2 linked regions of the Vallitalea guaymasensis genome follow. The protein of the gene in region 2 binds, or shares a complex with, the protein of the main gene of each other region. Links are inferred from orthologs where the notes say so. Each region holds a gene or a part of one and is shown on either strand. Other genes may lie near its edges.

Evidence for each region.
Region 1: the proteins of trxB (region 2) and trxA are in contact, whole or in part, in a crystal structure (PDB 1F6M), measured with the Escherichia coli proteins. The link is inferred for Vallitalea guaymasensis from one-to-one orthologs.

What each region holds. Positions count from the first base shown.
Region 1 is NZ_CP058561.1:2,355,168-2,362,091, forward strand. What follows is about bases 834-3,576. They hold trxA (thioredoxin), read right to left. Parts: upstream 2,493-3,576; coding sequence 2,175-2,492; downstream 834-2,174. Other genes in these bases: HYG85_RS10390 (hypothetical protein), read right to left, coding at 834-1,839; HYG85_RS10400 (DUF3298 and DUF4163 domain-containing protein), read right to left, coding at 2,861-3,576. Outside these bases: more of HYG85_RS10390, read right to left, coding at 1-833; more of HYG85_RS10400, read right to left, coding at 3,577-3,727; HYG85_RS10405 (RNA polymerase sigma factor), read right to left, coding at 3,739-4,227; HYG85_RS10410 (CPBP family intramembrane glutamic endopeptidase), read left to right, coding at 4,450-5,400; HYG85_RS10415 (hypothetical protein), read right to left, coding at 5,516-5,668; HYG85_RS10420 (hypothetical protein), read right to left, coding at 5,781-6,374; HYG85_RS10425 (amino acid kinase family protein), read right to left, coding at 6,458-6,924. UniProt on the Escherichia coli protein: Participates in various redox reactions through the reversible oxidation of its active center dithiol to a disulfide and catalyzes dithiol-disulfide exchange reactions.
Region 2 is NZ_CP058561.1:3,422,255-3,429,385, forward strand. What follows is about bases 2,587-5,536. They hold trxB (thioredoxin-disulfide reductase), read left to right. Parts: upstream 2,587-3,573; coding sequence 3,574-4,500; downstream 4,501-5,536. Other genes in these bases: HYG85_RS14700 (tetratricopeptide repeat protein), read left to right, coding at 2,614-3,543; HYG85_RS14710 (C40 family peptidase), read right to left, coding at 4,831-5,536. In the rest of the region: HYG85_RS14690 (DUF342 domain-containing protein), read left to right, coding at 1-581; HYG85_RS14695 (GAF domain-containing protein), read left to right, coding at 625-2,547; more of HYG85_RS14710, read right to left, coding at 5,537-5,925; upp (uracil phosphoribosyltransferase), read right to left, coding at 6,216-6,848; HYG85_RS14720 (PilZ domain-containing protein), read left to right, coding at 7,108-7,131.

The sequences.
Region 1 (6,924 bases), 1.1 Mb from region 2 along the record:
ATGATGTGCCCATGTTATAGTATCAGTTCCATTATCTGTTATTTTATTATCATTATGTGCGTTAAGCTTGAAATAATTAAATCGCTCTGTAGAACCTGGTTTGAATATATCTCCAAGGAAATACACTGGTGCAGAATCTTCATATTTTGTAGAAGTTCCATTCAAGTCAGGGAAAAGACCATTATTATATGGGTTAGATGCTTGACTTGTATTGATATGCCCTACTGGTATCTGCCATAATATAACAGGAAGATTAGAACTTGTATTCATGACTTTTACAAACTCAAGATAATTATTCCATATATCACTATTCCAGAACCAAGTGGAACCTGCAGGATCGGCAGCGGCTTGAGGTGTTACTCCACCACCATCCAGTCCATATTTATCTATTGAAACAAAATTCGCTCCATATGATTTTACACCTGCACTAACATAATAATCTGTAATAAGCTGAGCTTTACTTCTAATGAAGTTCAATCCATCAGTTACCCCCATTGTCTCTGTTTTATGTAAAATACCATTGTTAGGAACATCATGTCCATCATAGGCCCATAGATTGAATTGCCATCCATAATAAGCTTGTGGATAGTATTTGCTTACAATATAGTTCACCGATTTGACTAATCCTTCAACAGTATTAGGAAAATCTGGGTCTACACCACTGGTCAATACACCACTGCTATATGCTGCACTTACTAACGCTGTTATCTCATTTGGCTGTTTACCTGATTGCTGCATCATATAACCAAGAAAATCTGGTTCAAACACTATACCTACTGTATCATCTTCTGCATACTCCTTACATATGTCTAAAAAGAATTTTAAATCCTTATAATAGGCATCCATATATGTTGAATCTTGAATATGAGCTAAATCCAGACTATAGCTTTCTCCACTGTCAGGAATGTTATAGTATACGAAGAATGGGATTATACCTAATTTTCTGCTTTCAATAATAAAGTTCTTAGCTCGTCCACCATCAACATTAGTCCAAGTACGCCATCCATTTATTGGACCGCCATTAATATAGATATATCTTATGTCCATCCTCTTATTCTTGTCATCAGTGTGGAAATCCCTCCAGAAATCAAGATCTCCCTGTTTATCTTCACTTACAGAGCCTATAGAAAGATAATTAGGCATACCTGGAATACTTCCATCAGCATTTTTGATTCTTATTCCAACATATCTCTCTTCCCCTGTAGTGCTTTCTTTTAGTTTAATAGAAGCTCGTCCAGCTTTTTTACCATTAATCTTAAGAGTATTATTATTTACTATTGAACAATCAACTACTGAACTATTATTCGTAATAACAGTAAAAACAGGATTAGCGACTCCATTAAAACTTAGAGTATAATCATTCATTCCTTGAGCCTGAGTAAACTGATAGACCACTTTTTGGGTATCTATACCGTTTATTATTATGTTGCCAGTTGCATTCCCCACTACAACAGAAATCTCGTCACTAGCTGTAGTTCCATATGAATTAGTCAGCTCAATATAATATTTATATGTCCCTTCAATTGTTCTTCCTTTTACTTGAAAGGTCTCACTTTGAGGATTAGGTGTATCATCAATTAAAGTACCACTATGTATTTCTTGATAATTGCCTGCCCCGATCTTCTCGAATAGCTTCCAACTTGTCCCATTGTTTCCATACCATATGTTCCAAGTCAAATCATAATCACCATCAATATCTCCTGACCATTGATTATGGCTTAATGACGGTTTTACAGGAACCCCTGTCCCTGCTGCGCTTGTAGGTATAATTGTAACTGCCAAGATTAAAGTAATGCATAACAATATTGAAAAAGTCTTGAAATATCTTTTTAAAAACATTTTTCTCCTCCTTATACATATATATAGATTTGTGCCTCACCTCTAATTGTGGTAACCACCTCCATTGATTTTAGTTATTCATTGGGTAATATTAAATGATTAGATATAGATATAAGTAGAAAAATATTAAGTAAGACTTAAGTAGATAAAAATATATATAAACACTCTTGTATCATTATACATTTTTTTATTGTATTTTGAATTAGTCTATCTTGTTATTACTTGTACTATTTTGGCTTGTATATTTTACACCATTAAAATTACAATTATTAATTTTTGATAAAAAAATAAAGCCTATTTACCTTTATATGATAAATAGACTTCCTTATCTTACTCTACATAGCTGATTCAATTTTTGATTCCAATTGTTGTTTTGGAACTGCTCCCACTACAGTGTCTACAACTTGACCATTTTTGATTAATAACATTGTAGGAATACTCATTACTCTATATTTTTGAGCTGTTTCACCGTTTTGATCAACATTCAATTTTCCTATTTTAGCTTTTCCTTCATATTTTTTTGCCAATTCATCTATAACAGGTGCCATCATCTTACATGGTCCACACCAATCTGCGTAAAAGTCAACTAATACTGGTATATCTGAGTTAAGAACCTCTGCTTCAAAATTAAGATCTGTAAATGCTAGTGCCATAATTAAAACCTCCTTATTAAATTATATTTGTATTAATTATAATATCATTATATTCTAATATAGTGATATATGTCAATACATTTTTAAAGTTTTTGATATTATTTTATTATTTATTATCCCTGAATCAAATAACAGTATCCCTTGTTCTATCATATGCAAAGACTCCAATATTATTTAACATAATACTATATCTAAGTTAAATATAGAATACTCTTTATAATATTTATTCAGCTATAATATATAATGTGTATATATCAATTTAAATATACCACTTTATACCATTAATTTCAATAATTTGGTTATTATAAAAAAGATGACTTCTGCATTATACAGAAATCATCTAATTTATATATAGTTTATTTGATTAATTATTCTATTACAAATTCTAGTGGACCAGTTGCACCATCTGCAATCTCATATTTATTAAATACAACAACTACTTTTTTATCACTGTTGATATAGAAACCTTGATCTTCACTAATACTTGTAAATCCTGCTTCTCCCTCAAAGAAACCATAATGACGGTCTTCACTAGGATTAGCTTTCAATTCTTCAATTTGTTTTCTAACACTTTCATTTGCTCTATTAATGTAATCCTCACCTAGAACATCTTCTAATGTAAGTTCTTCATTGGTATTCAAGTCAATGTTATAGTAATATGTTTCAGCATAAGCTGGAGCTAAAGTTTCATGATGATAAATTATAAATGATAAAATGGAATCATCAGAGTATTTTTTCTCATAATCAAGTTTGAATTCAATTGGATTATAATTTTCTTCTGTACCGCCTGTTGCAAAATATGCTTCTTTATATTCTTCTGCTCTTATTTCAGCTTCCTTGATTTGCTCATCCATCTTAGCTTGTATTTCTTTATTAATCTTATCTTGTATATCTTTGTCATTAAGACCATCCACTTCTGGTATTGTCACATTTTCTGTTATGGTATCAGTCTCACGTTCATAGTCTACAAAAGTCAATACCTCCGCAACTTTACCTAAAACAGGTACATTGGCTATTGACTTAGCCAAAGATTCATTTGTATTAATTGCAAGTACAAACATACTACATACTGCAAGAGCGGCAACTGCCACTTTTAACCCTCTACCGAATCTTATTTTTGGATTTCTTACATCTTTATCAGCTTTTTGGATTGTTTTATCAACCATTTGATCTAACTCCTTTGGAATAATTATATTCTTATACTCTCGTTTGATATTATTTAATTTATCCTCCATTAAATGGCACCTCACTTATCTAATATTACCTTGAGTTTATCTATTCCATTATATAATCTTGATTTAACAGTATTAATATTTAAACCTGTTATATCAGCAACCTCCTCAATCTTCATGTCTTCAAAATACCGTAATACAATAATGGTCCTATATTTGACATCAAGTTTTTCAATGGCATGATAGAGATCTATTCTATCGGCAATATCAATATTCTCTCTCTCAATTGATTCGGGGAAATCATTTGTTATAATAAGTCTTTTGTTCTTTCTTAAGTAACTTATGGATGTGTTGACTATTATAGAAAACATCCATGTTTTCAATTTATCTATATTTTTTAATTTATGTACGGATGTAAGGCCCTTGTAAATAGAATCTTGGACAATGTCAAGTGCCGATTCTCTATTATGTACATGGCTGTAAGCTAATCTATAAAAATCTTCTTGATGAATCTTAATAAACTCAACAAGCTTGTTGTAATTATAATTGTTAAATGTCGACATTAGTTTTTTTTACCTCCTTACATTGATAAGACGTTTGAAATATATAAAAAGTTGATATTATTTGAAAAAAGTTGAATATATTTTTTTCATATGCTATATTAGGTTAAGGTTCATTTTTAACTAAAGTTAAACTCAGCAATTAGTATACTTTATATTTCTAATAATTAAAATGGTAAAAATAAGACATTTAAAACAATATTTATATAGAAAGGGTCGATACCTATGAACTCTGCAAAACGTGGTAATATATTCATATTGATACTTATACTAATAATGACACTGGTTCCTGAAATCATTGGATATCTAGCATTGCATTTCAATCTTAAGCTGACTTCTATTAGTTCTATATTAATACCTCAGCTTGGTTTCATTGTAATTCCAGTTATTCTATACTTCATGATTACAAGACAACCTGTTAAAAAAACATTGTTGTTCAATAAACTTGATATCATCAATGTTCTATTAGCGATAGGAATTGGATTATTGATACAACCTCTATTAAGTCTTATTAATCTAGTATCACAAATATTTTTTGAAAATAAGATATCAGGCACTATTTTTACATTAGCAGAATTTCCATTATGGCTGCTACTCATATTAGTTGCAGTACTACCTGCAATCAATGAAGAAATAGTTACTAGAGGAATACTTCTAACCAATTATAAAAACGTGAATATTTTTAAAGCAGCTCTAGTAAGTGGTCTATCCTTTGGTATGCTCCATATGAATGCAAATCAATTTTCTTATGCATTTGTCATGGGTGCCATATTATTCATACTAGTGAAGATAACAGGCTCTATATTTTCTAGTATGCTCATACACTTTTTGATTAATGGTTTACAAATGGTTATTGCCAAATTAGCATTATTCCTGCAAGAGATATTTGGAAACTCAATTGATTATGACTTGATTGCGCAAGAAACAGTAAGTAAGGATGCAATTATTTCTTTATTGCCTATACCACTTATACTTACTTTTATTACATTACCACTAGTATTTCTATTGTTTTATGCAGCTGTCAAACATAATAAAAAGGAATACCTCTTTGTTAAAGCCCCTGCTGAAGTAATAGAACCTATAAAAAGTAAAGATAAAATATTTGATGTTTATCTAATTTCATCAATAATTATTTTTATTGCTCATGTAATTATAAAAGAGATTCTCGTACTTTAGAAGTTAATGGAATGTATTAATTCAAAATGAATTACATACTTATTACAATAAGACGGGGATGTAGGGTAATACATTTTATAATGTTCAAAAATGTATTACCCTACATCCCCAATTTTTATTTCTTCTTAGTATATTTCCCTAATAATTTTTCCAGATAATTTTCCATATCATCTAGGCTTTTTGTAATATTGAACTGTTGCTTTTTCTTGTTTTTCTTCCCATAACTTTGTTGCCGATACTTATATTTGACTTTATCAGAAAACTTCATACATTCTCCTGTATTATTAAAGCGCTTATCCTTTAATAATATAAAATATTATTCTATAATATTATATGAGAATCTGGTAGTTAAGGGACTTTTCCTATTAATTATTCTTCTACTACTTAATGTTAATTATAAAATTAATCTTTTCATCACCGGTTTTCTCACTATCCAATACATTAAAGGCGATTTCACTTACACCCTTGTCTATTGCTGCAAATGCCCAGTAGTGCTCTATATATTGTTCTTGTTGTTGTTTTGATTCACTGATTAATATTACCGATTCTGTTTCCTTTTCATATTCATAGCTTGCATCTGTTTCTTGTAATGTAATAGCAACAATATTTTTTTCCTTGACTGTTGTTTCCCTATTATCTATATCTAGAACTACATCTGGAAATACCCCCAGATATCCACTTAATGTTTCTCTGCTATCTACAGATATAATTTCATCTTTATCATTAGCGATGATTCTTATAACATTATGCTGCAGGGGATAATCAGTAACCCTAAAAGACTTTATTGTTTCAAACATAACTATATTGCCTATCAAGAAATCTCTAGATACTCCATCTTCAAACATAACATCTTCTGTTATATCTACGATAATATAATTTTTCTTATCTAAAGTTTCAACAACAAATTCGTCATCATTTTTTATTTCTATTATTTTACCAATGAACGTTGACCTGCTATTGCCATCCTCTAACATGAGTTCACCTCTTCTTTAAGGTATTCTTATATTAGTTTTCTCATATTAAAGGTATGTGAAATACTTCAAAATATACATATTTTTTATATTTTCACTAAATTATTAATTTCATCTTCATCTACTTCCAAGTCAGTTATTATCTTATCAAACATAATACCTACAAATATATTATTCTGTAAATATTCATTGTTGAAGAGTGTATCAAAGTAACCTTTTCTAAAATCTTCTAAGGTTTCATCTTCATCTTTCACTAATCCTACACCAATTTCCATATCATAGATGTTGAATAACTTATCATACAATTCTCTGTCAAAGTTATTTTTTGGCAATATGAAACCTAGTTTATAAGATGAATTCTTGTTCTTTGCACCTAGCATTACTCCAAAAACAGATTTTTTATTAGTATTTTCTATAGGTACCACAATGTTGCTATAACCCTTATCCTTAATATATTTTTCAATTATTTTTATGTTGTCCATTGGTACACTATTATCTACTGCACAACATAGATTGGTATTAATCGTAACAAATAGCTGTTGATCTTTTATCA
Region 2 (7,131 bases):
AATTCGCATCAGAATGCACTATCGTATGTGATGGAACAGTAAATATCGGTTCCTATGCAATTAACTGCAATATAAAAGCAAAAGAAGTTAAACTTGAATCCTATAAAAGCAGAATCATAGGCGGAAACATTGAAGCTAGCATAAAGGTTCAAGCTGGTGAAATAGGTAATAGAACTGAATCCTATACCAAAATAACTGTAACAGGCTTTGAGAGAAATAAGATAAAGGAAGAATACGACACAATTATCTTGACAATCAAAAAAGTAAAAGAAAAGATATCACTATTGAAACAAAAGCTATCAATCTATTCAGCTGCTAACTTAAGCGATTCCCAAAAGGCTGATTTTGATAAACTGAATGATGAATTTGAGTATTATAGGGATAGTTTGAAAAAATTATATAACAAGCAGAAAAAATATGTTTCTTACTTGCATGCAAAAGGTGAAGGAGAAGTAAAAGTAACTAATTGCCTATATCCTAATGTATCAATAAGTATAAAATCATGCAATACTCACTGTAGCAAATTTTTGAATACACCAACAACATTCTATGTATTAAATAAAGAACTTATCAAGGCATAAATTAGACGTGCCTTTATATTGATCAGGAAGAAGGTACCCAAATATGGCTTACGAACAAATGCTGTATAATATCCTTGAGCACCATAGGAAAAATGAAGATATAAGTAAAAAGGTATATAGATATACAGGCTTAATACATGCTATTGAATTTTTTTCTCAGAAATTTAATTTAGACCACATAGAAAAATACATTTTTGAATTTACTAATGAACTATTATTACCTAATCAAATAGCTGTATTTATCAGAAAAAACCATGAATACAAGCTGATGCAGGTTAATGGATACGACAAAGAGCAATATACTATTAAATATAATGAATCTTTTGATGAGATAATTAAATATAACAGCGGATTACTAAGACAAAATAATCTGAAGACATATTTTTCAAAAGACATATTTAGTGATTTTGAGTGCAATTTTATTATGCCACTAATTATGGATTGTGAATTATATGGATTTATATTTGTTAATAGAAATAATGAAGAGTTTTTAGAGGATGATGAGATTATTGCTAATGCTCTGATGAACCTGTTCTCTACATCATTGTCTAACTATAAATATTTCAAAGAATTAGAGAATGTGAGTAAACAGCTGAATGAAAAATTATTCAGCCTATTTGCGATTAATCATTCATCAAAGGCTTTATTAAGTAGCTTGGATCTAGGTGCTTTATACAGATTGTCCATTAGTGCTTTTGCAGAACTTACACAAAGTAGTTTCACTACTTTTTTCTTATATGATTCTATTAGCAATAGTTATAAATTAATGAGTTTGAAGGATGTATATAACTCAAGTTCAGTTATGTTCATCAATCTATATCCTACTAAATCAATAAAAGATACTAAGATCAGGATTCTAACTGATATGAGTAATGAATCACAGCGAAATCAGTTTTATGACTTATTTGAAGACTCACGAGAGATATTGAAAGATGTTAAAATCAGTTATGTGGTATCGCTGTTGAAGAAAAACAGATTGGTTGGATTTGTTACATTAGGACCAAAAGTCAATGGTAACCAATATGAAAATAGTGTATTTGAATTAATTGAAAGCTTGGCTTCATCTACCTATATAGCAATAAACAACGCCAAGAATTTTCAGAAGACCAATATGCAGAAGGAAATCATCAATAATAAATTAACTAGATTGGTAAAACTGAATGAGTTAATGAAGAATATTAATATAGCTGGTAATATGGAGCAACTGATAGATCTGACTTTAAGTACTCTCAGCGTCTTTTTCGGAGTCACAAGTGGCTTCATAGGATTATATGATAATGATAAAGACGGAATTAATATTACCAGGTCAATAAATATAGACGGTAATTTAACACATATACCCTTACAAGACGAGCTGTTGCCTCTAAAATTAGGGGAAAAGATAATATTGAATAGTGAAGCTGATGTAGAAAATACATTTGCTCCTGAAATAGTTGAATGCTTTAATGATACATATAGTGGAGCCTTATTCGTGCCAATATTTGTCGATGAGAATGAGTTGAAACTTTTGGGTGTTATTGGTATACTAGCTATTAAGGATAAGATTTTAGGAGACGAAGAGAATATTATTACTTTAGAATCTATCGCTAATCATATCGCACCTATCATGTATCAGTTTATATCACTCAGTAAGATAATAGATCAGTATAGACCTGACTATCAAGCAGTGTTTTTAAATGATTTGAAACAAGATGTGATTGAAGCAGAAGAGTTCTATCTAGAATTAAAGATTATACATATAGAAGTTGGTGTAAATTTTACATTCACAAGAATAAACACTGATAAATTACGAAAACAGTTTGAAAAAGTATATCCCGTAGATAACATGAATATTTTTGTTATTAGTTTTGATAAAGAACCTGTAAATGATATTATAAGTATACTTGGTGAGAATATTAGTTGTAAACAATATGACTATGGTAAGGATTTTAACTCGTTTGAAGAATTTGTTTCAATTTATTCATAATGTATAGGTATAAACCGCCCATATCCTAAAATACTTTACATAAACATGATACGAAAGAGAGAAATTATGAAAAAATATCATATAGACAATTTTATCATTTTAGGGAAAAAATATTATGAAGAAGATAATTTACTAAAAGCATTATATTATTTTAATAAAGCTTATGATTATGGTAAAAATAATGATACCGAGTTATTATTAGATATTGCTATCATATATGATGAGTTAGATGACTATGATAATGCACTAAGAGTATACAAGGAAGTTCTAGCCAATGACGATTCAGAGGCAAGAGCATACTATGGTATTGCAATCCTACATGACCATAAGGATAATTTTGAAGAAGCAATACCCTATTATAAAAAAGCTATAGAATGTGATCCATATTATTCAAAAGCCTATTTTTTTCTTGCTTATGCGTATGATTATTTAGGTGAAGTAGAAAAAGCAATTGAGAATTACAATAATGTGCTAGAAATTAATCCATATGATTTTTGGGCATGCATTAACTTAGGTTCTATCTATGAGCAGAGAGATGAAATCGACAAAGCTCTCAAATTAATGAAAAAAGCTCTGGATATTGATAACAGGCATTACATGGTATTATTCAACATGGGTGTACTCATGTCCAAACAAAATAAAATTAATCAGGCTAAAAAATATTACGAACAAGCTATAAAGTATAATAAGAACTATCCATACTCTTACTTGAATCTGGGTGTTCTCCATAGAGATGAAGAAGAATACAGGGAAGCAATCGTAGTATTCACTGATGGAATTAATAATAATGAAGATTCAGTTTTCCTATACTATAATAGAGCTTGTTGTTATATGAAATTAGAGCTAATTGATAATGCTGAAAAAGATATACTGGATGTACTTAGGCTACATCCTAAGATGGCAGAATATGTTCAAAATGATAGAGACTTACAAAGTCTCATCAATTATTCTGCGTCCATAAGATGTATGTTAGAAAAAAGCGACGCTATTGTTTGAAAAAGTTTATTTACTTAAGGAGTGATTTTAATGACAGAAATATATGATTTGATAATAATAGGATCTGGTCCTGCAGGTATGGCTGCAGCCATCTATGCTCAGAGAGCAATGTTAAAAACTATGGTACTAGAAAAAGATGTTCCAGGCGGTCAAGTAATCAACACCTACGAAGTTGATAACTATCCAGGAATCCCAGATATTACAGGATTCGAGCTAAGTACTAAAATGAGAGAACATGCTGAAAAATTAGGCATAGAAATAAAATCAGAAGAGGTAGTCGATCTCTTGCTAGACCAAACAGTAAAAGTAGTCAAGACAACTGGCAGCGAATACCAATCAAAAGCTATAATCATGGCTACTGGTGCTAGATGGAAAAAACTAGGTGTAAAAGGTGAAAAAGAACTTACCGGAAGAGGTGTATCCTATTGCGCTACTTGCGATGGTGCTTTCTTCAGAAACATGGAAGTTGCCGTAGTAGGCGGTGGAGATGTAGCTGTAGAAGACGCAATCTTTCTAGCTAGAATGTGTAAAAAAGTATACCTCATACACAGAAGAGACGAACTAAGAGCAGTAAAAATATTACAAGACAGTTTACTGAAACATGACGAAGATAAAATAAAAATACTATGGAACACAGAACTAAAAGAAGTAATCGGCAAAGACCAAGTAGAAAAAATTTCAATTATCAACAATAAAACAAAAGAAGAATCCATCCTAGACATTGATGGCCTATTCATTGGAATCGGTACAGACCCTAACTCACAACTTATCCAAGACAAAGTAAAATGTGACGAAAAAGGCTATGTATTAACCGATGACTCTTGCCAAACAAGTGTAAAAGGTGTATACGCCGCCGGAGACATTAGACAAAAAACCCTAAGACAAATTATCACAGCCGCAGCCGACGGAGCCACATCCGTTTACGCCGCCGAAAGATACATCCTAGAAAATTTCTAAAAATAATGTTAACTCTGTAATAGATTAAAAAATATATTCGCTATAGTTATGCTCTTTACAACTTAAGCGTGGTAAGATTAATAAATAAACCATATACAGTGATATAACGACCTTTTACGGCTTGTTGCCATACCTCTAAACCAGATAAAAGCAACAAACGTAATGAGAGTGATATCACTGTATATGGTTTTACTATAACTACCGTTGTCCATTTTTAAAATATGATAGCATAAAGGGGACTGCAATAAACAGTCCCCTTATACCATTATGTATTGTGTTACCACTTACATAATATAAAGAATATTTTTTATGAAAAAGCAAGGCTTTAAGCTATTTAATAACTCTAGAGGCACCTATATAAGGTAAAAGTCTTGAATCACCTAAAGTATTAATGATAATTCCAGTTTTTCTGTTGTTTGCATGGATAACCTGATTATTACCAATATATAAAGCTACATGGGATATTCTGTTTCTATATCCAAAGAATACAAGGTCGCCAGGTAATAAATCATTTTTTGACACTCTATACCCGTTATTAATTTGTGATCTGGAAGTTCTACTTATACTTATACCAAATTTTTTCATTACTTGTTGTGTGAAACCAGAACAATCCACACCTTTTGTTAAACTATTGCCACCCCATACATAAGGGTTGCCTAAAAATTGTTTTGCATAACTAACTACTTGTTGTCTTAAGCTTGAAGAATCTGTAATGGTCTTCTCATCAGAAATAACTACATAATCTTTATATATATAACCAGTAGACCCGTTTGGTATCTTAATAGAAACCCATTCCTCTGATTCGCTTAATACTTCAAAAGTATTATTGCGATAGACTTTACCTATCTTTTTAGAACTGATAGATGGTTGTTGTCTAACATTAAGTATATTTGTGTTTACAGTAGCAACTTTTTTTGATGCCTTTTCTGTAGTATCTTGTGATGTGGATAAGGATTTTGAATCTGAAGATTTAGTTTCAGATAAACTATTTTTATACATATATCCTTTACCCTTTGTTGTACTAACATAGAACCAATCTCCAGTTTGGTATTCTATGCTGACTAGTTGTCCTTTATCAATAGTTGCTAACACATTACCTAATAGATTTGGTGAGTTTCTAAGTTCAGCTTTAGTTGTTACAACTTTTGAATTGCTGGAATTCTCAATGTTAACGTAATTGCTATGTACATATGCATTGCTTAACAAATCAAGATCAATTTTAAACCAGTTATCACTTGTAGAAATGATTTCCAGTTTTTCACCCAAATGAACATGATCAACTATAGAACTGGTGGTACTAGGGCCACTTCTAACGTTAAGATTCTTTACATTAACAACACCTATGGTAGCAGCGTTAACGTTAAGTGTTAAAACTAATCCTCCTAATATACCTAGAGTAACTTGCTTGATACCTCGCCTTTTCATAATTAAACCTCCTAATGCTACTGTTATTATTTGTAAATACTAAGGAAAAATATTCTAAAAAAATAGTTGTTACAAAAATGTTAACTAATTATTACATGATTATTATAACCTTAATTAAGAATAAATGCAATAGTTTGCTTTGATTACCAGTAATTTCCTTAAAAAGCATTGAATTCAAGCATAAATACTAATAAAATGATAAGCATAGAATTAATAATTAATTAACAAATATTTAATAAATATGAAAGGGCAAAAAAAGAGCTGCTTATAAAAGTCAGCTCAAGTTATTATTATTTAGTACCGAATATTCTATCGCCTGCGTCACCTAAACCAGGAGTAATGTATCCAATATCATTTAATTTTTCATCAATAGCAGTAGTAAAAATTTGAACATCTGGATGATGAGCACATACTTCTTCAATTCCAGGTTTAGAAGTTACAAGACACATAATCTTAATATTTTTAACACCATAAGATTTTAATAGGCTTACAGCAGCAACAATTGAACCACCAGTAGCAAGCATTGGCTCTGTAATAATTACTGTTCTTTGTTCAATATCTTTTGGAAGTTTACAATAATATTCTACAGGTTGAAGAGTTTCTTCATTTCTATATAAACCAATATGCCCCACTTTTGCAGTAGGTAATAAACTTAACATACCATCTACCATACCAAGACCAGCTCTAAGAATAGGAACAATAGCAAGTGTTTTTCCACTTATTACATTTGAAGTAGTTTTGCAAATAGGTGTTTCAATAGTAGTTTCCTTTAAAGGTAAATTACGTGTAACTTCATAACCCATTAACATTGCAATTTCTTTGACAAGTTCTCTAAAATCTTTAGATCCAGTGTTCTTATCACGTAATAATGTAAGTTTATGTTGAAGCAACGGATGATCTAATAATTTTACATTTTCGTTCATACGGATAATTCCTCCCTTATAATATTAAAAAATAGAACGAGCGTTAATAAGATATATTATTTATTATAAATTTCACTTATTAATTTGCATACAATTTTTATATTAATATATCTACTTATGTTTGTCAATTAAATCTTATAAAATATAAAAAAATAATCATTAACCTGTTTTATTTTAATGTTATTTTATGGTATAATTAGAAATTGAAAAATATATAAAGTTAAGTTATTGATCATATGTGAAAAAGGAGAGAACTACTATGGAAGAAAGAAGAAAATATAAG